4 regions of the Clostridium chauvoei genome follow, and region 2 is predicted to be linked to each of the others. Evidence: a T-box and tRNA genes for the amino acid it is inferred to sense, from the RefSeq annotation. Region 2 holds a T-box; the other regions hold tRNA genes.
What was found. A T-box is a leader RNA that pairs with one kind of tRNA and senses whether it is charged. The one in region 2 lies ahead of alaS (alanine--tRNA ligase), so its partner is inferred to be a tRNA-Ala.

Region 1 (5,632 bases), 1.3 Mb from region 2:
TACTTATATTTTTGCTCCATTATTAAGGTTAGTAAATACTCAAGTTAATTATAGAAATCATCGTAAAATTGTAGTTATAGATGGTTCTATTGGATTTATTGGAGGAATTAATATCGGTGATGAATATTTAGGTAAAGGGAAACTTGGAGAATGGAGAGATTGTCACATAATGATAAAAGGAGATGCCGTTTTAGCTCTTCAAGCAACCTTTCTTGATGATTATTCATCTATAAAAAAATGTAATAGTGAAAATCTCAATCTAACTTCTTCTATAGAAACCTATTTTTCTCAACCTAACTCTACTGGCAATACACTTATGCAGGTAATTAAAAGTGGCCCTAACTCAGAATTTCCCTCCATAATGCAAAGTATGATAAAGATGATTAGTATGGCTGAAGATTATATAAATATAGTAACGCCTTATTTTATTCCAAGTGAAGGTCTTATAGATGCATTAAGAATAGCATCTCTTAGTGGAATAAAAGTTACTATAATATTTCCAGAACAAGCAGATCACTTTACTGTAAATCATGCTTCAATAACTTATCTAGCTGAGTTAATGCGTTGTGGAGCTAAAGTTTATTTATATAATAAAAAGGGATTTGTTCATTCCAAATTCCTTATAATAGATGGTGAAATCTGCAATATAGGTACAGCTAATATGGATATTAGAAGCTTTGAACTAAACTACGAGATAAATACTGTTATTTATGATAAAAAAATTACTACTATCCTTAATAATATTTTTTATAAGGATTTAAATAATTGCCGTGAATATACTTTAAAAGAATATGATAAACAATCTATATTTAACAAAATGTTAAATGGTTTATGTCGCTTACTATCCTCTATTCTATGATATAATTATTAAATTATATATGTTTTCTGAGGGGGTATTATGAAATTTAAAAATAATATTTTAAAAATGACTTTATTATCAACTATATTAATTTTATTATTAACAATCTTACTTTTTAAGTCGAATCTTTTGGGTGGTAATATCATTGTAGAATCTAGTGATTTCTCAAAAATAGAAACTAGTTCTCTTACTTTAAAAAGTACAGAATCTCCAGTTGACTTTAACTCTATGCCTGTTAAACAAATATATAATATTAATATATCAGTATTCAATGAACCATTAAATACTTCAATTTATGAAAAATCTCAACGCTATTATATTTCATTAAGTTCTATATGTAATAAACTAAATTCTCCTATATACTATAATAATGATGAAATATTAATAAATAATATAGTAACTTTATATACTAATACAAATTCCTTTGAAATTAATAATAAAGCCTATAAATTAAGAGGTGATTTAATTTTTTCAGATGCTGAATATTATATGTCATTATCTGATATTGAAACTATATTTAATTTAAGAACACACTTTAATTTTGAAAATAAAAGTATAAATTTTATTAACTCACCAAATATAGTTAAAGAGATTTCTCCTGCAACTAAAGGACGTTTAGCCTTAATAAGACTTGAAGATTTTGCTGCTGGAGGAGCATTAAATGATTCTACTAATATAGAAAAATTTAAACTTATGGGTGATTTACTATATTCTAAAAATATAGGCTTTCATATAGCTTGGGTTCCTAGATATGTTGAACCAGATAATAATATAGATAATGATCTTCTTAATATTCACTCATTACAAAATGTAGCATTTATAAATCTTCTAGATCACCTAATTAATAGAGGTGGATTAGTAGGTTTACATGGATATACTCATCAATATGGTAATGAAACTAGTCTATCAGGAACAGAATTATCTAAAAATGCAAATAAAACAACTGATGAAACTAGAGTTATTATTGAAAATGCAATTAATACAGCTCATGCTTTAAATATTCCTTTTGCATTTTTTGAAAGTCCACACTATAAAGCTACAAAACCTCAAAAGAAAATTATAGAAGAATATTTTAAATATATATATGAACCATATGGTCCTATTCAATACTTTAATATACATCATACAAAGACAGGTAATATTTATATACCTACACCTTTAAGTTATGTTAGAGATTTAAATATTTCAAACATTTCTAGAGGTATTAACTCTCCTAAAGCAGGATCATTAGTTAGTTTATTTTATCATCCAATTAAAGAGTTAGATTTTATTGATGTTTCAGTTACTGATACCAATTTAAATTATACTTACTCTAAAGAATCTCCTTTAAGTAAAATTATTAAAGAATTAAACTCTAATGGATATATAACTTCATATATCACAGAGATAAATTAAATTATAATTTAAATAAAATAGACTACCCAACCTTGAGTAGTCTATTTTTTATACACTTTTTAATAATTTTCTCTTTTCATGTATATATCCTATAATAAATCCAAATAATCCTCCACTTGTATCTATAAGTATATCTTTAAACGCCATAGCTCTTCCTGGTATGAAATATTGATGTATTTCATCTGAACATGCATATAAAAATACAAAGATAAGAGAACATATTCTCGCACTTTTCTTATCTGTATATAATATAAGAACATTATAAGCAAATGCAAACAATATTAAATATTCACTAAAGTGAGCTGTTTTTCTTACTATAAGCGTTGCTAACTCTCCAAAATAATCATTTAAATTTATCCCTATAAATGAAAATATCTTTAATACTAACTCACTTTGATTACTTGATATATTTCCTGGTTGATGTGACATAAAAAATATAACACTCATCCAAATTATAAGCATAAACCAAGCAATAATTTTTTTCTTATTTTTCATATATCTTCTCCTTAGTATTCTTCAAAGTTCCTTGTGCTATAAATTATACAATATCTTAAAGTTTTTTTGTATTAACAATTAATCTCTCTCAACTATATATCTGTTAATATAAGCTAATGATTGTTCTAACATCTCTTGTCCCTGTTCTAAATCTTGTACATTTCTTTCTAAGTTACACATTCTTTGTTCAATCAAAGACATTACTTCCTTTATGTCATTTAATAATTTAATTTGGTAAGATACTTGCATTCCATCAGGATCAAGATACGTAACTTCTGGCTCTGAACCACATTCTGTACACTTAGCATATACCGCTTTCTTATCTACATCCCTAAATATTTTAAACGTTTCATTATTACAATGTGAACAATTTGGTAGCATTATAACATCATCGTCACTTAAATCAATATAATACTTAGTTTTACATTGATCACAAGTTAACTCTAGCTTCCCATCCTTAGTTTGTATATGGAATCTATTCCCACTACACCCTTCTTTTTGACATACCATAGTTCTTATCATATAATACACCTACTCCTCTCATCCATTAAGGACTATATAAAAATAACCCTTATAAATTTAATATGCTTTTTATAGTTAATATATGATAAAAACAAAAGGATTTAAATACTTCTTGTACTTAAATCCAAGTTTAAATAAATTCATCACTAATTATACACATTATTTAACTCTTTTATTGACTTTTCTAGCTCATCTATTAATTTATCTATTTTTACCGTGCTCTTACCTGTTAATACTAATTCTCTTTTTTCTAATTTTAACTCTATCATTCTCTGTTCTAGTTCATTTTTATTCCCCACCAAAAACACTCCCTATCCCATTAGGATTTAACTTTAGCATTATATACCACCAGTATATGTATTATATAAAAAAATGCTAAACTTAAATTTATTTTAAATCTCCTCATATATAATTATATAATATACAAGCCTTAATGACTAATTAAAAATTTCTAAATTTTTAATTAATTTTCGACATATTACTTATATTTAAAACAAAAAAAAAGTTACGAAATAATTCGTAACTTTTTGGTGGAGATAAAGAGATTCGAACTCTTGACCCCTTGCGTGCAAGGCAAGTGCTCTCCCAACTGAGCTATACCCCCAAATATGGTGGACCTTCAGGGACTCGAACCCCGGACCTACCGGTTATGAGCCGGTTGCTCTAACCAACTGAGCTAAAGATCCTCAACTTACCTGGCAACGTTCTACTCTCCCACACAGTCTCCCATGCAGTACCATCGACGCTGTAGAGCTTAACTTTCCTGTTCGGAATGGGAAGGAGTGTTTCCTCTACGCCATCATCACCAGATTACATTATCATTATAATGTATTGAGTACTATTTGTCAATAGTCTTTTCAGAATTTGTTCTCTGAAAATTGCACATGAATTTTTGCCATTTCGTTATTGGTCAAGCCCTCGACCTATTAGTATCAGTCAGCTAAATATGTTACCACACTTACACCTCTGACCTATCAACCTTGTGTTCTTCAAGGGGTCTTACTAGCTTATGCTATGGGAAATCTCATCTTGAGGGGGGCTTCACGCTTAGATGCTTTCAGCGTTTATCCCTTCCCGACTTAGCTACCCAGCCATGCTCTTGGCAGAACAACTGGTGCACCAGAGGTCAGTCCATCCCGGTCCTCTCGTACTAAGGACAGCTCCTCTCAAATTTCCTACGCCCGCGACGGATAGGGACCGAACTGTCTCACGACGTTCTGAACCCAGCTCGCGTGCCGCTTTAATGGGCGAACAGCCCAACCCTTGGGACCTACTACAGCCCCAGGATGCGACGAGCCGACATCGAGGTGCCAAACCTCCCCGTCGATGTGGACTCTTGGGGGAGATCAGCCTGTTATCCCCGAGGTAGCTTTTATCCGTTGAGCGATGGCCCTCCCACGAGGTACCACCGGATCACTAAGCCCGACTTTCGTCCCTGCTCCACTTGTGGGTGTCGCAGTCAGGCTCCCTTCTGCCTTTGCACTCTTCGAACGATTTCCGACCGTTCTGAGGGAACCTTTGGGCGCCTCCGTTACTTTTTAGGAGGCGACCGCCCCAGTCAAACTGCCCACCTAACAATGTCCCGTCACCAGATTCATGGCGTCCGGTTAGAACCCCAATACTGTCAGGGTGGTATCCCAAGGATGACTCCACCAAGGCTGACGCCCTAGTTTCCCAGTCTCCCACCTATCCTGTACAGACAATATCGGAATTCAATGCTAAGCTACAGTAAAGCTCTACGGGGTCTTTCCGTCCAATCGCGGGTAGCGAGCATCTTCACTCGCACTACAACTTCGCCGGATTTGCAGTTGAGACAGTGCCCAAGTCATTACGCCATTCGTGCGGGTCAGAACTTACCTGACAAGGAATTTCGCTACCTTAGGACCGTTATAGTTACGGCCGCCGTTTACTGGGGCTTAAGTTCACACCTTCGCTTGCGCTAAGTGTTCCCCTTAACCTTCCAGCACCGGGCAGGCGTCAGCCCCTATACATCAGCTTGCGCTTTAGCAGAGACCTGTGTTTTTGCTAAACAGTTGCTTGGGCCTATTCTCTGCGGCCTACTCTCGTAGGCACCCCTTCTCGCTAACTTACGGGGTCAATTTGCCTAGTTCCTTAACTGCAATTCTTCCGCTGGTCTTAGGATTCTCTCCTCATCTACCTGTGTCGGTTTGCGGTACGGGCACTACTTCTCTCTCTAGATGCTTTTCTTGGAAGCATGGAATCAGATACTTCAGCCTTTTGGCCTTCCCCATCACGCCTCAGAATTGTTGAAACGGATTTGCCTGTTTCAACTCCCTAAACGCTTAGACTAGCATTTCCAATCGCTAGCACATCCTATCCTTCTCCGTCACACCATCGATA
Region 2 (5,632 bases):
ATAATAATTTTCAATTGGGAATTTCTTGTTTATTTCATGCTTATTCTGTCTAAATATCCTTGCAGAATATATGTAGCTGCTATTTTATCAACTATTTTTTTTCTTTTATTTCTTGATAAATCTGCTTCTAACATAGCTTTATGGGCTGCAACTGTAGTTAACCTTTCATCCCACATCTCTATTTTTAAGCCTGTAGCTGTTTTAATATCTTCTGATAACTCTAAAACACGTTCCCCAGACTCTCCAATACTTCCATTCATATTTTTAGGCAATCCAATAACTATAGTTTCTACAGAGTATTCTTTACATATTCTCTTAACTTCTTCTATGTCTTTTTCTCTATTTGATCTTCTTATTGTAGTTATTCCTTGAGCTGTCCAACCTAATGGATCACTAATTGCTACTCCTATAGTTTTTGATCCTACATCTAATCCTAGTATCCTCACACTTGACTCCTTAAATATTAAGAGTGCCCGAATGAACGGGCACTCTCTATTTTATTTCCAAATAAGATTTTATAACTTCTTCTAAAATTTCATCTCTTTCAAGTTTTCTAAGTAAAGCTCTTGCTCCATTGTAGCTTGTAATGTAAGAAGGGTCTCCAGAAATAAGATATCCAACTAATTGGTTAATTGGATTATAACCCTTTTCCTGTAACGCATTATAAACATCTGTTAAAATTGATTTTGTTAAATCTTCTCTATTAATGTTTAAATTAAATTGCATTGTATGATCTAAGTTATTATTCATAGTATCGCTGCCCTATCTGCAGCTCACCCCCTTACTTTTTTAATATTCATTATAAATATTATATCTAATAAATGATTTTTTATTCATTTATTTACTTTACTTAATTATACCTTAAATCTATAAAAAAGTACACTATTTTACTAAAGTTTCAACTATTGAATAAGTTTTATCTACTGCTTCATTTATCTTTTCTGGATTCTTTCCGCCAGCTTGAGCCATATCCGGTCTTCCACCGCCGCCTCCGCCAACAATAGTAGCCACTTCTTTTATTATTTTACCACAATGTACTCCTGATGAAACTACATCTTTAGTTGCCATAGCTACTAAATTAACCTTTCCTTGTACATCACTTAATAATACAACAACACCACTACCAATCTTATTTCTAACCTTATCAGCTAAATCTCTTAATGCATTACCATCAACATCTGAAACTGAGTATGCAACGACTTTAATTCCATTAATTTCTTTAACTGATTTTAAAATATCATCTTCAGCCCCTGAAGTTAACTTGCTCTTTAATTCTGCTATCTCTTTATCTTTTTCTTTTAATTCTGAAGTTTGAGATGATATTTTCTTTAAAACATCCTTTTCTGTACATTTTAAAGCTTCACAAGCTTCTTTTAAAGTTCTTTGTTTTTCTTCAATAAACTTAATAGCATTAAAACCAGTAACTGCTTCTATTCTTCTTATACCTGCTGCAACTCCTGATTCTCCAATTATCTTAAATAAACCAATTTCTCCTGCATTACATACATGTGTACCACCACAAAGTTCAACTGAGAATTCTCCAACATTTACAACTCTAACTTTATCTCCATATTTATCATCAAATAAAGCCATAGCACCACAATTTTTAGCTTCTTCTAATGTCATAAGGTTAGTTTCTACTTTAAATACTTCCATAACCTTTCTGTTAACTAATTCTTCTACTTTGTCTAGTTCTTCTAAAGTTAATCCTTGGAAGTGAGTAAAGTCAAATCTTAATCTTTCTTCATCAACATATGAACCTGCTTGATTTACATGCTTTCCAACAACTTCTTTTAACGCTTCATGTAACATATGCGTTGCAGTATGATTCTTACATATATTAGCTCTTCTTTCTATATTAACTTCTAAAGTTACAATTTCATTAACTTTTATTTTTCCTTCATTAACTTTTACATAATGAACAGTTTTTCCACCAACATTTTTCTTAGTATCATAAACGTAAGCTTCACCTTGCTGACCTTTAATTATACCTTTATCTCCTACTTGACCACCCATTTCAGCATAGAAAGTAGTTTTATCTGTTACGATATACCCTTTGTCTCCTGCATTAAGCTCATCCTTAAAGCTTTTATCATCAGCTAATACAAGAACTTTACCTTCTATTTTAGTTTCATTATATCCAACAAATTCAGTATTTATTGATGCTTCTATCTTATTTATAGGATTTTCGTCACTTCCCATATATGAAGTTTCGCCTCTTGCACTTCTTGCTCTTTGTCTTTGAGCTTCCATTTCCTTTTTGAAGGCTTCTTTATCAACATCCATTCCAACATCTTCTAAAATTTCTTCAGTAAGTTCTATTGGGAATCCATATGTGTCATATAATTTAAATGCTTCTTCACCCTTTAAGGTAGTTTCTTTAGATTCTTTTAATTTTTCAATATAACTATTTAATATGTGCATTCCTGCATCTATTGTTTCGTTAAATCTTTCTTCTTCTAAAGATACTATTTTTTCGATATAATCTTTATTTTCTTTTAATTGTGGATAAGCTTCTCCATAGTTTTCTACAACTGATTCAACTATATCAGTTAAGAATAATCCTTTTATTCCAAGTAATCTACCATGTCTTGCTGCTCTTCTTAAAAGTCTTCTAAGTACATAACCTCTTCCTTCATTACTTGGTTGAACTCCATCTGAAATAAGCATAGTTACTGATTTAACATGATCTGTAATTATTCTTAAAGAAATATCCTTTGATGAATCTTTTCCATAAACTACTCCTGATAACTTTGATACCTTATCTAATATATTTTTCACTGTATCTATTTCAAATATATTATTAACACCTTGCATTATAGTAGCTATTCTTTCTAATCCCATTCCTGTATCTATATTAGGATGAGCTAATCTATTATAGTTTCCTTCTTCATCTTTATCAAATTGAGTAAATACTAGATTCCAGAATTCAACTACTCTATCTTCTTCACTAGCTTCTAAAAACTCTTCTACAGTTTTTATAACTCCATCGCCTCTATCATAATGAATTTCTGTACATGGTCCACATGGTCCTACTCCAATTTCCCAGAAGTTATCATCTTTTCCTAATCTAAATATTCTACTTGTATCTACATTTGTTTTTTGACACCATATATCAAAAGATTCATCATCTTCTAAATAGATAGTTACATATAGCTTTTCCTTTGGTATTTGTAAAACTTCTGTTATAAATTCCCATGCCCATGGAATTATTTCTCCTTTAAAGTAATCTCCAAAAGAGAAGTTTCCTAACATTTCAAAGAATGTACCATGTCTTGATGTTTTTCCTACATTTTCTATATCACCAGTTCTTATACATTTTTGACAAGTTGTTATTCTTGTCTTTGGTGGCTTTTGAAGTCCTGTAAAATATGGCTTTAAAGGTGCCATACCAGCATTTATTAATAATAAAGACTTGTCGTTTTTAGGTACTAAAGGAAAACTTTCAAGTCTTAAGTGTTCCTTTGATTCAAAAAAGCTTAAATAAGCATCTCTTAGTTCATTTGCTCCCATGAATTTCATAGTAAATTACCTCCATTTATCTTCTTAATGATTTTTATCATTTAATTGCATTTTGAATATAAAAAAAAGTTTTCATCCCTAATAAAAATAAAAGGGACGAAAACATATTTCCGCGGTACCACCCTAATTATGCATAAAAATATGCATCACTTAGAAAATATAGGCTCCAAGATAGCTTCAATATGTTCTATAAGAAGTTTGCACCACCCACTTCCTCTCTAAATATAGATTTCATATTTACTCATTCTCTTCATCGCCATCATATATATTTTGTTATATTTCAATGAAATTATAGTTTATTTATTAAAATATGTCAATTATTTTTAAAACAAATAGTCGTTTATATCATCATAGATAACCTTTATTATAACACCAATAGGTACTGCTAAAACCATCCCTGCAAATCCACCTATTTTTTCTCCAATTAATAATAATATAATAATTATTATAGGGTGCATATTAGTGCTATCTCCAGTTATTTTCGGCGATAAAATATTCCCCTCTATTTGTTGAAGTAAGAAAACTCCAATTATTGTCCATAAAGCTTTAGTTGGAGAATCTATAAGAGCAATAATCACTGCTGGAATCCCTCCTATAATAGGGCCAAAATAAGGTATTATATTAAGAATTCCATTTAAGACTGCCAGTATAAAAGCAAATTTAACATCTATAATCATTAGTATAATAAATGTTAACACTCCTATTATTAATGATAATAACAATTGACTTATTATATATCTTGATAATATTCTATCTATATTATTTATAGCTTTTTTAGCTATAACTCTTTTTTCTGTAGGTAATATAAGTAAAATTTTATTATATATCAAATCTCCATCTACTAAAAAATAATAAGTTACTATAGGTACTATAGCAAAAGAAACTAGATTTTCAAAAATTCCCATCATATTTTCTATAAAATTATTACTAAATCCACTTAAGAATCTATTTACCTCTTCATTTATTTGAGTATATATAGATTGAAAAAATGATATATCATTTATTTTAAGCTTTATCGCTAAATCACTTATATATTTTTCTATATTATCAAGCATTTCTCCAAAATTCAAACTTTCTTTTAATATAGTTGGTACTACTAAATAAAGCATTATTAATATTAAAGTAACTATAAAAATTATTAATATTATAGAAGATATTCTTTTACTTATATTAAATCTTTCACTAATACTATTTCTTATAGGGTTTAATGCATAAGCAAAAATAAATCCTATAAATACTATATTAACTATATTGTTTATAGTATCTACTTTAAAATATATAAATATTGATAATAAAATGAGTGTTATTAGAATTATTTTATTTATTAAGGTTTTATACTTTTTGTATATTTTCATTTATTTTTTTGTGAGGAATCGCCTTAAATTTTATACTTTCACTTCCGTGATATAGTATAAAATCTTCTCCTAATATACACTCATTTACTAAAAGTATTTCTTTACCTTTTATCATTTTATCAAAAAGCCCTGAGCTCATAATTAATCCCTTTATAGAAAGGTCTTTTTTTTCTATAAGTAAATCCTCAAGTGCACCTTTCATAATATTATTAGTGTCTATAATATCCATATCCTTTATATTTCTAAAGGTAAGCCCTTTAAAATGGACTATCTTCTTTACAATTAGAACTTCATCTAACGAAATAATATCATCTATACTTGCAAAATTTTTATTTGATAACAACATAAAATTAGATATAAAAAACCCCTTTACAGCAGCATTATAAAAATCTATACATAAATCTTCTATAACGCCAAGGTATTTCCCCTTAATATCGTAAACTTTCATAAGATAGAAATCTTTGGTCTTTAACATATTACCCTCTCTTTCTTTCCTTTTATACTTTTAGTTTTTCCAAAAAAGCAAAAAAAATCCCCACAATTTAATTGTGAGAATTTTAAAATCTTATATAATATTATAAAACTTTTTCTATAACTCCCCCACCAACAACATCATTTCCGTTATAAAAAACTACTGATTGGCCTTTTGTTATAGCTCTTTGTTTATCTTTAAAGGATACTTTAACCCTTCCATTAGGTAAAGGAGATATACTAGCTTCTGCTGGTTTTGCTGAATATCTAACTTTAGCTGTAAC
Region 3 (5,632 bases), 1.4 Mb from region 2:
CTATTACGCACTCTTTCAATGAGTGGCTGCTTCTAAGCCAACATCCTAGTTGTCTTAGAAATCCCACATCCTTTTCCACTTAACTTACACTTTGGGACCTTAGCTGACGATCTGGGCTTTTTCCCTTTTGACCACGGATCTTATCATTCGTAGTCTGACTGCCGGACTAATAGTATATGGCATTCGGAGTTTGATAAGGTTCGGTAAGCGATACGCCCCCTAGCCCATTCAGTGCTCTACCTCCATTACTCATATCCGACGCTAGCCCTAAAGCTATTTCGAGGAGAACCAGCTATCTCCGAGTTCGATTGGAATTTCTCCGCTATCCACAGCTCATCCCATGCTTTTTCAACAGCAACGTGGTTCGGTCCTCCACGGGGTTTTACCCCCGCTTCAACCTGGCCATGGATAGGTCACCCGGTTTCGGGTCTACGGCATGCAACTAGTCGCCCTATTAAGACTCGGTTTCCCTTCGGCTCCGTACCTTAAGTACTTAACCTTGCTACATACCGTAACTCGTTGGCTCGTTCTACAAAAAGCACGTCATCACACTCATATGGTGCTCTGACCGGTTGTAGGCACACGGTTTCAGGTTCTATTTCACTCCCCTCCCGGGGTTCTTTTCACCTTTCCCTCACGGTACTGCTTCACTATCGGTCATCAGGTAGTATTTAGCCTTGGGAGGTGGTCCTCCCTGCTTCCCACAAGGTTTCACGTGTCTCGTGGTACTCTGGATCAGAACTCTAAACCTTTCTGTTTTACCTACGTGGCTATTACACTCTATGGCCTAACTTTCCAGTTATTTTCGGTTACAAATTAGTTTATTTAATGTTCTGTCCGCAACCCCAGAGATAAATCTCTAGTTTGGGCTCTTTCCCTTTCGCTCGCCGCTACTCAGAAAATCGATTTTTCTTTCTCTTCCTCTAGGTACTTAGATGTTTCAGTTCCCTAGGTTTACCTTCCTGTAACTATTTATTCATTACAGGATACATGGGGTTTCCCATGTGAGTTCCCTCATTCGGAAATCTCCGGATCACTGGCTATGTGCGCCTACCCGAAGCTTATCGCAGCTTATCACGTCCTTCATCGGCTCCTGATGCCAAGGCATTCACCATGCGCCCTTTGTAGCTTGACCTTTACGGTTCTCTTTTTACAAAGAGTCAATTTATATCACAAAGAATATTTTTCTTGGCTTGTTGTCACTTCTCAATTAACATTTGTTAATAAAGTTGTTTTAATTCATGTGCAATTTTCAAAGAACAAAATTTTGAAGGATTTTGGTCCTTCAAAATTGAACAGAAGTTAAGATAACTCTTCTTTTGAAATATACTAGTTAATCATCTTGTTAACTAGATTTCTCCATAGAAAGGAGGTGATCCAGCCGCAGGTTCTCCTACGGCTACCTTGTTACGACTTCACCCCAATCGCTGACCCTACCTTAGGTCGCTGCCTCCTTGCAGTTAGCTCACGAACTTTGGGTATTGCCAACTCTCATGGTGTGACGGGCGGTGTGTACAAGGCCCGGGAACGTATTCACCGCGACATGCTGATTCGCGATTACTAGCAACTCCAGCTTCATGTAGGCGAGTTTCAGCCTACAATCCGAACTGAGACAAGTTTTATAGTTTAGCTCCACCTCGCGGTATTGCATCTCGTTGTACTTGCCATTGTAGCACGTGTGTAGCCCTAGACATAAGGGGCATGATGATTTGACGTCATCCCCACCTTCCTCCCGGTTAACCCGGGCAGTCTCGCTAGAGTGCTCAACTAAATGGTAGCAACTAACAATAAGGGTTGCGCTCGTTGCGGGACTTAACCCAACATCTCACGACACGAGCTGACGACAACCATGCACCACCTGTCATCCTGTCTCCGAAGAGACTTCCTCGATTAAGAGTAATGCAGGAGATGTCAAGTCTAGGTAAGGTTCTTCGCGTTGCTTCGAATTAAACCACATGCTCCGCTGCTTGTGCGGGCCCCCGTCAATTCCTTTGAGTTTTAATCTTGCGACCGTACTCCCCAGGCGGGATACTTAATGTGTTAACGGCGGCACGGAAGGAGTTGATACCTCCCACACCTAGTATCCATCGTTTACGGCGTGGACTACCAGGGTATCTAATCCTGTTTGCTCCCCACGCTTTCGAGCCTCAGCGTCAGTTACAGTCCAGAGAGTCGCCTTCGCCACTGGTGTTCTTCCTAATCTCTACGCATTTCACCGCTACACTAGGAATTCCACTCTCCTCTCCTGCACTCTAGACTTCCAGTTTGAAATGCAGCACCCAAGTTGAGCCCGGGTATTTCACATCTCACTTAAAAGTCCGCCTACGCTCCCTTTACGCCCAGTAAATCCGGACAACGCTCGCCACCTACGTATTACCGCGGCTGCTGGCACGTAGTTAGCCGTGGCTTCCTCCTCAGGTACCGTCATTATCGTCCCTGAAGACAGAGCTTTACGATCCGAAAACCTTCATCACTCACGCGGCGTTGCTGCATCAGGGTTTCCCCCATTGTGCAATATTCCCCACTGCTGCCTCCCGTAGGAGTCTGGGCCGTGTCTCAGTCCCAATGTGGCCGATCACCCTCTCAGGTCGGCTACGCATCGTCGCCTTGGTGAGCCGTTACCTCACCAACTAGCTAATGCGCCGCGGGCCCATCTTGTAGCGGATTGCTCCTTTAATTACTGCTCCATGCGAAGCTGCAATATTATGCGGTATTAATCTTCCTTTCGGAAGGCTATTCCCCTCTACAAGGCAGGTTGCCCACGTGTTACTCACCCGTCCGCCGCTAGGTTTGTTCCCGAAGGAACTCTCCTCGCTCGACTTGCATGTGTTAGGCACGCCGCCAGCGTTCGTCCTGAGCCAGGATCAAACTCTCACTAAAAAGTTTAATCTGTGCTCAAATTACTTTGAGTCTTTGTTTTAAGACTTTCAAAAGAATTGCTGGTTATACTTAACTTTTATTCTGTTCAATTTTCAAAGACCATTTTCTTCATCGCCCTCAAGCGACTCATTTATCTTACCATCATTAAAACATTTTGTCAACACTTTTTTGAATTTATTTTAAAACAATTTAAGTTGTTGATTTATCTTTTAATGTAATCTCAAGCACTCTTGCTGAGAACATGACTTATGATATCATCTTAAAAGCTAATAATTCGAGTGTATAACCATTATATATTCAAATTATTAGCTATATACTCTTTTTTTCTATATTATTCTACATTTTTCTTATACTGATACACCTGGGTGAGTTACTATATTTTGTATTAATAGTTCGAATATTCTTCTTATATATCTATATTAAATATAAGATATTTTATTTAATTTAACCATTATAATACTTTTTTATAGTACAATTTATTATTTCTATATCTAACTTCATAAAACTATTTTTTGTTTTAGATAGTTCTCTATTCTTAATAATAATTTAAAATAATTTATTTTATAGCACAAAAAAAGCTACGAAATACTTCGTAGCTTTTGGTGGAGATAAAGAGATTCGAACTCTTGACCCCTTGCGTGCAAGGCAAGTGCTCTCCCAACTGAGCTATACCCCCAAATATGGTGGACCTTCAGGGACTCGAACCCCGGACCTACCGGTTATGAGCCGGTTGCTCTAACCAACTGAGCTAAAGATCCTCAGTTTACCTGGCAACGTTCTATTCTCCCACACAGTCTCCCATGCAGTACCATCGACGCTGTAGAGCTTAACTTTCCTGTTCGGAATGGGAAGGAGTGTTTCCTCTACGCCATCATCACCAGATGCATTGTCACCCCAAATCTATGATTTGGTTGGTGTAAAGCACTTAGCATAGCTAAGTTACCTTTTCAGAGATGTTCTCTGAAAATTGCACATGAATTTTTGCCATTTCGTTATTGGTCAAGCCCTCGACCTATTAGTATCAGTCAGCTAAATATGTTACCACACTTACACCTCTGACCTATCAACCTTGTGTTCTTCAAGGGGTCTTACTAGCTTATGCTATGGGAAATCTCATCTTGAGGGGGGCTTCACGCTTAGATGCTTTCAGCGTTTATCCCTTCCCGACTTAGCTACCCAGCCATGCTCTTGGCAGAACAACTGGTGCACCAGAGGTCAGTCCATCCCGGTCCTCTCGTACTAAGGACAGCTCCTCTCAAATTTCCTACGCCCGCGACGGATAGGGACCGAACTGTCTCACGACGTTCTGAACCCAGCTCGCGTGCCGCTTTAATGGGCGAACAGCCCAACCCTTGGGACCTACTACAGCCCCAGGATGCGACGAGCCGACATCGAGGTGCCAAACCTCCCCGTCGATGTGGACTCTTGGGGGAGATCAGCCTGTTATCCCCGAGGTAGCTTTTATCCGTTGAGCGATGGCTCTCCCACGAGGTACCACCGGATCACTAAGCCCGACTTTCGTCCCTGCTCCACTTGTGGGTGTCGCAGTCAGGCTCCCTTCTGCCTTTGCACTCTTCGAACGATTTCCGACCGTTCTGAGGGAACCTTTGGGCGCCTCCGTTACTTTTTAGGAGGCGACCGCCCCAGTCAAACTGCCCACCTAACAATGTCCCGTCACCAGATTCATGGCGTCCGGTTAGAACCCCAATACTGTCAGGGTGGTATCCCAAGGATGACTCCACCAAGGCTGACGCCCTAGTTTCCCAGTCTCCCACCTATCCTGTACAGACAATATCGGAATTCAATGCTAAGCTACAGTAAAGCTCTACGGGGTCTTTCCGTCCAATCGCGGGTAGCGAGCATCTTCACTCGCACTACAACTTCGCCGGATTTGCAGTTGAGACAGTGCCCAAGTCATTACGCCATTCGTGCGGGTCAGAACTTACCTGACAAGGAATTTCGCTACCTTAGGACCGTTATAGTTACGGCCGCCGTTTACTGGGGCTTAAGTTCACACCTTCGCTTACGCTAAGTGTTCCCCTTAACCTTCCAGCACCGGGCAGGCGTCAGCCCCTATACATCAGCTTGCGCTTTAGCAGAGACCTGTGTTTTTGCTAAACAGTTGCTTGGGCCTATTCTCTGCGGCCTACTCTCGTAGGCACCCCTTCTCGCTAACTTACGGGGTCAATTTGCCTAGTTCCTTAACTGCAATTCTTCCGCTGGTCTTAGGATTCTCTCCTCATCTACCTGTGTCGGTTTGCGGTACGGGCACTACTTCTCTCTCTAGATGCTTTTCTTGGAAGCATGGAATCAGATACTTCAGCCTTTTGGCCTTCCCCATCACGCCTCAGAATTGTTGAAACGGATTTGCCTGTTTCAACTCCCTAAACGCTTAGACTAGCATTTCCAATCGCTAGCACATCCTATCCTTCTCCGTCACACCATCGATAATAACGATTGTAGTGGTATCGGAATATCAACCGATTGTCCATCGCCTACGCCTATCGGCCTCGGCTTAGGTCCCGACTAACCCTGGGCGGACGAGCCTTCCCCAGGAAACCTTAGATTTTCGACCTGTGAGATTCTCACTCACATCTCGCTACTAATGCCAACATTCTCACTCGTAATCAGTCCACCGCTCCTTACGGTACGACTTCAGCCCGATTACGACGCTCCTCTACCGCTCATCTTACGATGAGCCCGTAGCTTCGGTGGTAAGTTTGAGCCCCGGACATTTTCGGCGCAGGATCTC
Region 4 (5,632 bases), 1.0 Mb from region 2:
AATGAAATAACATATGGATTTGAAAAGGAAGCTAAAGGTGAAGTAAGAGAATTTAGCTCTAAAAGAATATTAAAAGATGGTGCATATTATCAAGATGGTATTCTGTATTTACAAGGTAAAGAAGTATGTAAAAAAGAAAACATTGTGATAAAGGGAATGCATAATGTTGAAAATTATTTAGCAGCATTTATAGCAACTAAAGATGATGTGAAGATTGAAACCATGAAAAAAGTTGCAGAAACATTTAATGGGGTAGAGCATAGATGTGAATTAGTTAGAGAATTAGAAGGTGTTAAATATTATAATGATTCTATAGCATCAAGCCCAACTAGAACATTAGCAGGTCTTTTTGCATTTGAAAAAAAAGTAATATTAATAGCAGGAGGATATGATAAACATATTCCTTTTGAACCATTAGCAGAAAAGGGATATCCATATATAAAAGAATTAATTTTATTAGGAGCAACTAAAAGTATGATAAAGGAAGCTTTTGATAAAGTTATGAAAGATAAAAATATATGTATTCCAATTAAAATAGTTGATTCATTAGAAGATGCAGTAAATGAAGCTAGAAATATTGCAACTACAGGAGATGTAGTAACACTATCACCAGCTTGTGCATCATTTGATATGTTCCCTAACTTTGCAATAAGAGGAAATAAATTTAAAGAGATAGTAAAAAAATTAAAATAAAAACAAAACACCTACAGGTTAACTTTATTAATCTGTAGGCGTTTTTTTATTTAAGGATATATGTTTTATTTACATCTATAGTTTTATCTAAGAATATTCCGTTATCAGTAATAAAATAATTATTAATAGAATCAGTAGTTACATTTGATGTAGTTGCAGTATTTTTAGTTAAATCTACTGATAATGAACATAAGTTATTATTACTATTATCGATGAAATATAATTTGTTATCAAAACATTTAAGATTTGTACCATTAATTAGGTCTACTCTATTTGTTGAAGTTGAATTTGGATCTAATTTATATAACGAGTTATTGTCATGAGAATTTATATAAAGTATTTGACTATTATAAACAGTAAAACTATCAACAGAAGTATTGGTTAATTGCTTTTTATTAGTACCATCTAGTTTTACAATATAAAGTTTAGAGTTATCACTAGTGTTTTGATATAAGATAAAATCTCCATTTATTAAAAATTTACCACAAGAATCAGCTGTAAGTGAGGAAGATGTACTAGTTTCTAGATTATATGTATAAATTTTATTGTTATCATCTCTATTTATATAATAAAGTGATTTCATGTTAGAAGTTATATTATAAACAGAGTTATTATTAATTTTGGTTATTTCATTACGTTGATAATCTAATTTGTATAAAAAATTATTATCAGAACCGTTTGGAAAATAAATACATTCATCTATAGAAGCTGTAGATTCTACTGGGTAATTAAAAATATCTTTTATATCTTTAGTTGATATATAACCAGTAGCTTTAGGTTTTTCTATAGTAGATAATTTATTGTTATTTTCTTTATCTGGAAAGAAAGTTAGATTACCTATATTTAAATATGGAGAGTATGAATTTGATTTTTCAACTAAAACTATATTTGTGTTAGTTGTAGGGGAAGGTGTTTGTGATTCTACTGTAGTAGTATTATTTTTAATTTTATTTTCTTTATCTTCTTGTTTGGTACAACCAATTAATAAAATGCTAGATAATAAAATTAAAGGTAAAATTTTTTTTAGCATAATAAACCTCCTAAATAATGTGCTAATACTAATATATAATAGTTTATATTAATTTAATGTAATTTAAAATTTAAATTATAAAGTTTTAACTTTAATATAAGTATCGTACTTTTATAATAATATATTTAGTATAATTATGATATATAGAGTTAACTATGCCTGGCGTATCTTTATATGAAAAACTTAGAAAATACAAGAAAATAGTAGTAAAATAGAAATAAAACTCAAAAATTAATAGATTTATAGTATGTTATTCTTCGTAATCATGATATTATAAATAGCGTCGTCGGGAACAACGAGGACAAAACGAAAAACTTGAAAATATATTTTAAAAAATATGTTGACAAGGAAATGAGAAAATGTTATTATGATTAAGCGGTCGAGAGATTGCAAGAAATTAGATCTTTGAAAATTGAACAGAATAAAAGTTAAGTATAACCAGCAATTCTTTTGAAAGTCTTAAAACAAAGACTCAAAGTAATTTGAGCACAGATTAAACTTTTTAGTGAGAGTTTGATCCTGGCTCAGGACGAACGCTGGCGGCGTGCCTAACACATGCAAGTCGAGCGAGGAGAGTTCCTTCGGGAACAAACCTAGCGGCGGACGGGTGAGTAACACGTGGGCAACCTGCCTTGTAGAGGGGAATAGCCTTCCGAAAGGAAGATTAATACCGCATAATATTGCAGCTTCGCATGGAGCAGTAATTAAAGGAGTGATCCGCTACAAGATGGGCCCGCGGCGCATTAGCTAGTTGGTGAGGTAACGGCTCACCAAGGCGACGATGCGTAGCCGACCTGAGAGGGTGATCGGCCACATTGGGACTGAGACACGGCCCAGACTCCTACGGGAGGCAGCAGTGGGGAATATTGCACAATGGGGGAAACCCTGATGCAGCAACGCCGCGTGAGTGATGAAGGTTTTCGGATCGTAAAGCTCTGTCTTCAGGGACGATAATGACGGTACCTGAGGAGGAAGCCACGGCTAACTACGTGCCAGCAGCCGCGGTAATACGTAGGTGGCGAGCGTTGTCCGGATTTACTGGGCGTAAAGGGAGCGTAGGCGGACTTTTAAGTGAGATGTGAAATACCCGGGCTCAACTTGGGTGCTGCATTTCAAACTGGAAGTCTAGAGTGCAGGAGAGGAGAGTGGAATTCCTAGTGTAGCGGTGAAATGCGTAGAGATTAGGAAGAACACCAGTGGCGAAGGCGACTCTCTGGACTGTAACTGACGCTGAGGCTCGAAAGCGTGGGGAGCAAACAGGATTAGATACCCTGGTAGTCCACGCCGTAAACGATGGATACTAGGTGTGGGAGGTATCAACTCCTTCCGTGCCGCCGTTAACACATTAAGTATCCCGCCTGGGGAGTACGGTCGCAAGATTAAAACTCAAAGGAATTGACGGGGGCCCGCACAAGCAGCGGAGCATGTGGTTTAATTCGAAGCAACGCGAAGAACCTTACCTAGACTTGACATCTCCTGCATTACTCTTAATCGAGGAAGTCTCTTCGGAGACAGGATGACAGGTGGTGCATGGTTGTCGTCAGCTCGTGTCGTGAGATGTTGGGTTAAGTCCCGCAACGAGCGCAACCCTTATTGTTAGTTGCTACCATTTAGTTGAGCACTCTAGCGAGACTGCCCGGGTTAACCGGGAGGAAGGTGGGGATGACGTCAAATCATCATGCCCCTTATGTCTAGGGCTACACACGTGCTACAATGGCAAGTACAACGAGATGCAATACCGCGAGGTGGAGCTAAACTATAAAACTTGTCTCAGTTCGGATTGTAGGCTGAAACTCGCCTACATGAAGCTGGAGTTGCTAGTAATCGCGAATCAGCATGTCGCGGTGAATACGTTCCCGGGCCTTGTACACACCGCCCGTCACACCATGAGAGTTGGCAATACCCAAAGTTCGTGAGCTAACCGCAAGGAGGCAGCGACCTAAGGTAGGGTCAGCGATTGGGGTGAAGTCGTAACAAGGTAGCCGTAGGAGAACCTGCGGCTGGATCACCTCCTTTCTATGGAGAAATATAGTTAACAAGATGATTAACTAGTATATTTCAAAAGAAGCGTTATCTTAACTTCTGTTCAATTTTGAGGGATCTACCTCAAAACATGTGGGGGTATAGCTCAGTTGGGAGAGCACTTGCCTTGCACGCAAGGGGTCAAGAGTTCGAATCTCTTTATCTCCACCACATGGGTCTATAGCTCAGCTGGTTAGAGCGCACGCCTGATAAGCGTGAGGTCGATGGTTCGAGTCCATTTAGACCCACCATTGTTCTTTGAAAATTGCACATGAATTAAAACAACTTTATTAACAAATGTTAATTGAGAAGTGACAACAAGCCAAGAAAAATATTCTTTGTGATATAAATTGACTCTTTGTAAAAAGAGAACCGTAAAGGTCAAGCTACAAAGGGCGCATGGTGAATGCCTTGGCATCAGGAGCCGATGAAGGACGTGATAAGCTGCGATAAGCTTCGGGTAGGCGCACATAGCCAGTGATCCGGAGATTTCCGAATGAGGGAACTCACATGGGAAACCCCATGTATCCTGTAATGAATAAATAGTTACAGGAAGGTAAACCTAGGGAACTGAAACATCTAAGTACCTAGAGGAAGAGAAAGAAAAATCGATTTTCTGAGTAGCGGCGAGCGAAAGGGAAAGAGCCCAAACCAGAGATTTATCTCTGGGGTTGCGGACAGAACATTAACGGGAAGTTATAATTAACTGAAAATAACTGGAAAGTTAGGCCATAGAGTGTAATAGCCACGTAGGTAAAAATTATAATAACTAAGTTCTGATCCAGAGTACCACGAGACACGTGAAACCTTGTGGGAAGCAGGGAGGACCACCTCCCAAGGCTAAATACTACCTGATGACCGATAGTGAAGCAGTACCGTGAGGGAAAGGTGAAAAGAACCCCGGGAGGGGAGTGAAATAGAACCTGAAACCGTGTGCCTACAACCGGTCAGAGCACCATATGAGTGTGATGACGTGCTTTTTGTAGAACGAGCCAACGAGTTACGGTATGTAGCAAGGTTAAGTACTTAAGGTACGGAGCCGAAGGGAAACCGAGTCTTAATAGGGCGACTAGTTGCATGCCGTAGACCCGAAACCGGGTGACCTATCCATGGCCAGGTTGAAGCGGGGGTAAAACCCCGTGGAGGACCGAACCACGTTGCTGTTGAAAAAGCATGGGATGAGCTGTGGATAGCGGAGAAATTCCAATCGAACTCGGAGATAGCTGGTTCTCCTCGAAATAGCTTTAGGGCTAGCGTCGGATATGAGTAATGGAGGTAGAGCACTGAATGGGCTAGGGGGCGTATCGCTTACCGAACCTTATCAAACTCCGAATGCCATATACTATTAGTCCGGCAGTCAGACTACGAATGATAAGATCCGTGGTCAAAAGGGAAAAAGCCCAGATCGTCAGCTAAGGTCCCAAAGTGTAAGTTAAGTGGAAAAGGATGTGGGATTTCTAAGACAACTAGGATGTTGGCTTAGAAGCAGCCACTCATTGAAAGAGTGCGTAATAGCTCACTAGTCGAGAGATCCTGCGCCGAAAATGTCCGGGGCTCAAACTTACCACCGAAGCTACGGGCTCATCGTAAGATGAGCGGTAGAGGAGCGTCGTAATCGGGCTGAAGTCGTACCGTAAGGAGCGGTGGACTGATTACGAGTGAGAATGTTGGCATTAGTAGCGAGATGTGAGTGAGAATCTCACAGGTCGAAAATCTAAGGTTTCCTGGGGAAGGCTCGTCCGCCCAGGGTTAGTCGGGACCTAAGCCGAGGCCGATAGGCGTAGGCGATGGACAATCGGTTGATATTCCGATACCACTACAATCGTTATTATCGATGGTGTGACGGAGAAGGATAGGATGTGCTAGCGATTGGAAATGCTAGTCTAA

Region 1: it has a tRNA-Ala gene. The T-box ahead of alaS (alanine--tRNA ligase) is inferred to sense a tRNA for this amino acid. The anticodon was not compared.
Region 3: it has a tRNA-Ala gene. The T-box ahead of alaS (alanine--tRNA ligase) is inferred to sense a tRNA for this amino acid. The anticodon was not compared.
Region 4: it has a tRNA-Ala gene. The T-box ahead of alaS (alanine--tRNA ligase) is inferred to sense a tRNA for this amino acid. The anticodon was not compared.

Annotation. Positions count from the first base shown of each region.
Region 1 covers NZ_CP018624.1:2,715,539-2,721,170, forward strand. Annotated here, with positions in the region: gene cls (cardiolipin synthase) at 1-859, shown strand, start outside; gene BTM21_RS12760 (DUF2334 domain-containing protein) at 899-2,254, shown strand; gene BTM21_RS12765 (VanZ family protein) at 2,303-2,749, opposite strand; gene BTM21_RS12770 (hypothetical protein) at 2,828-3,271, opposite strand; gene BTM21_RS13805 (hypothetical protein) at 3,418-3,570, opposite strand; tRNA gene BTM21_RS12775 (tRNA-Ala) at 3,800-3,875, opposite strand; tRNA gene BTM21_RS12780 (tRNA-Ile) at 3,881-3,957, opposite strand; rRNA gene rrf (5S ribosomal RNA) at 3,965-4,081, opposite strand; rRNA gene BTM21_RS12790 (23S ribosomal RNA) at 4,178-5,632, opposite strand, start outside.
Region 2 covers NZ_CP018624.1:1,418,834-1,424,465, forward strand. Annotated here, with positions in the region: gene ruvX (Holliday junction resolvase RuvX) at 30-446, opposite strand; gene BTM21_RS06695 (IreB family regulatory phosphoprotein) at 493-750, opposite strand; gene alaS (alanine--tRNA ligase) at 883-3,522, opposite strand; T-box leader at 3,612-3,785, opposite strand; gene BTM21_RS06705 (AI-2E family transporter) at 3,846-4,877, opposite strand; gene BTM21_RS06710 (PRC-barrel domain-containing protein) at 4,855-5,352, opposite strand; gene mnmA (tRNA 2-thiouridine(34) synthase MnmA) at 5,453-5,632, opposite strand, start outside.
Region 3 covers NZ_CP018624.1:12,465-18,096, reverse strand. Annotated here, with positions in the region: rRNA gene BTM21_RS00070 (23S ribosomal RNA) at 1-1,135, opposite strand, end outside; rRNA gene BTM21_RS00065 (16S ribosomal RNA) at 1,366-2,880, opposite strand; tRNA gene BTM21_RS00060 (tRNA-Ala) at 3,481-3,556, opposite strand; tRNA gene BTM21_RS00055 (tRNA-Ile) at 3,562-3,638, opposite strand; rRNA gene rrf (5S ribosomal RNA) at 3,646-3,762, opposite strand; rRNA gene BTM21_RS00045 (23S ribosomal RNA) at 3,876-5,632, opposite strand, start outside.
Region 4 covers NZ_CP018624.1:2,427,883-2,433,514, reverse strand. Annotated here, with positions in the region: gene murD (UDP-N-acetylmuramoyl-L-alanine--D-glutamate ligase) at 1-693, shown strand, start outside; gene BTM21_RS11480 (DUF5050 domain-containing protein) at 740-1,723, opposite strand; rRNA gene BTM21_RS11475 (16S ribosomal RNA) at 2,225-3,739, shown strand; tRNA gene BTM21_RS11470 (tRNA-Ala) at 3,841-3,916, shown strand; tRNA gene BTM21_RS11465 (tRNA-Ile) at 3,920-3,996, shown strand; rRNA gene BTM21_RS11460 (23S ribosomal RNA) at 4,125-5,632, shown strand, end outside.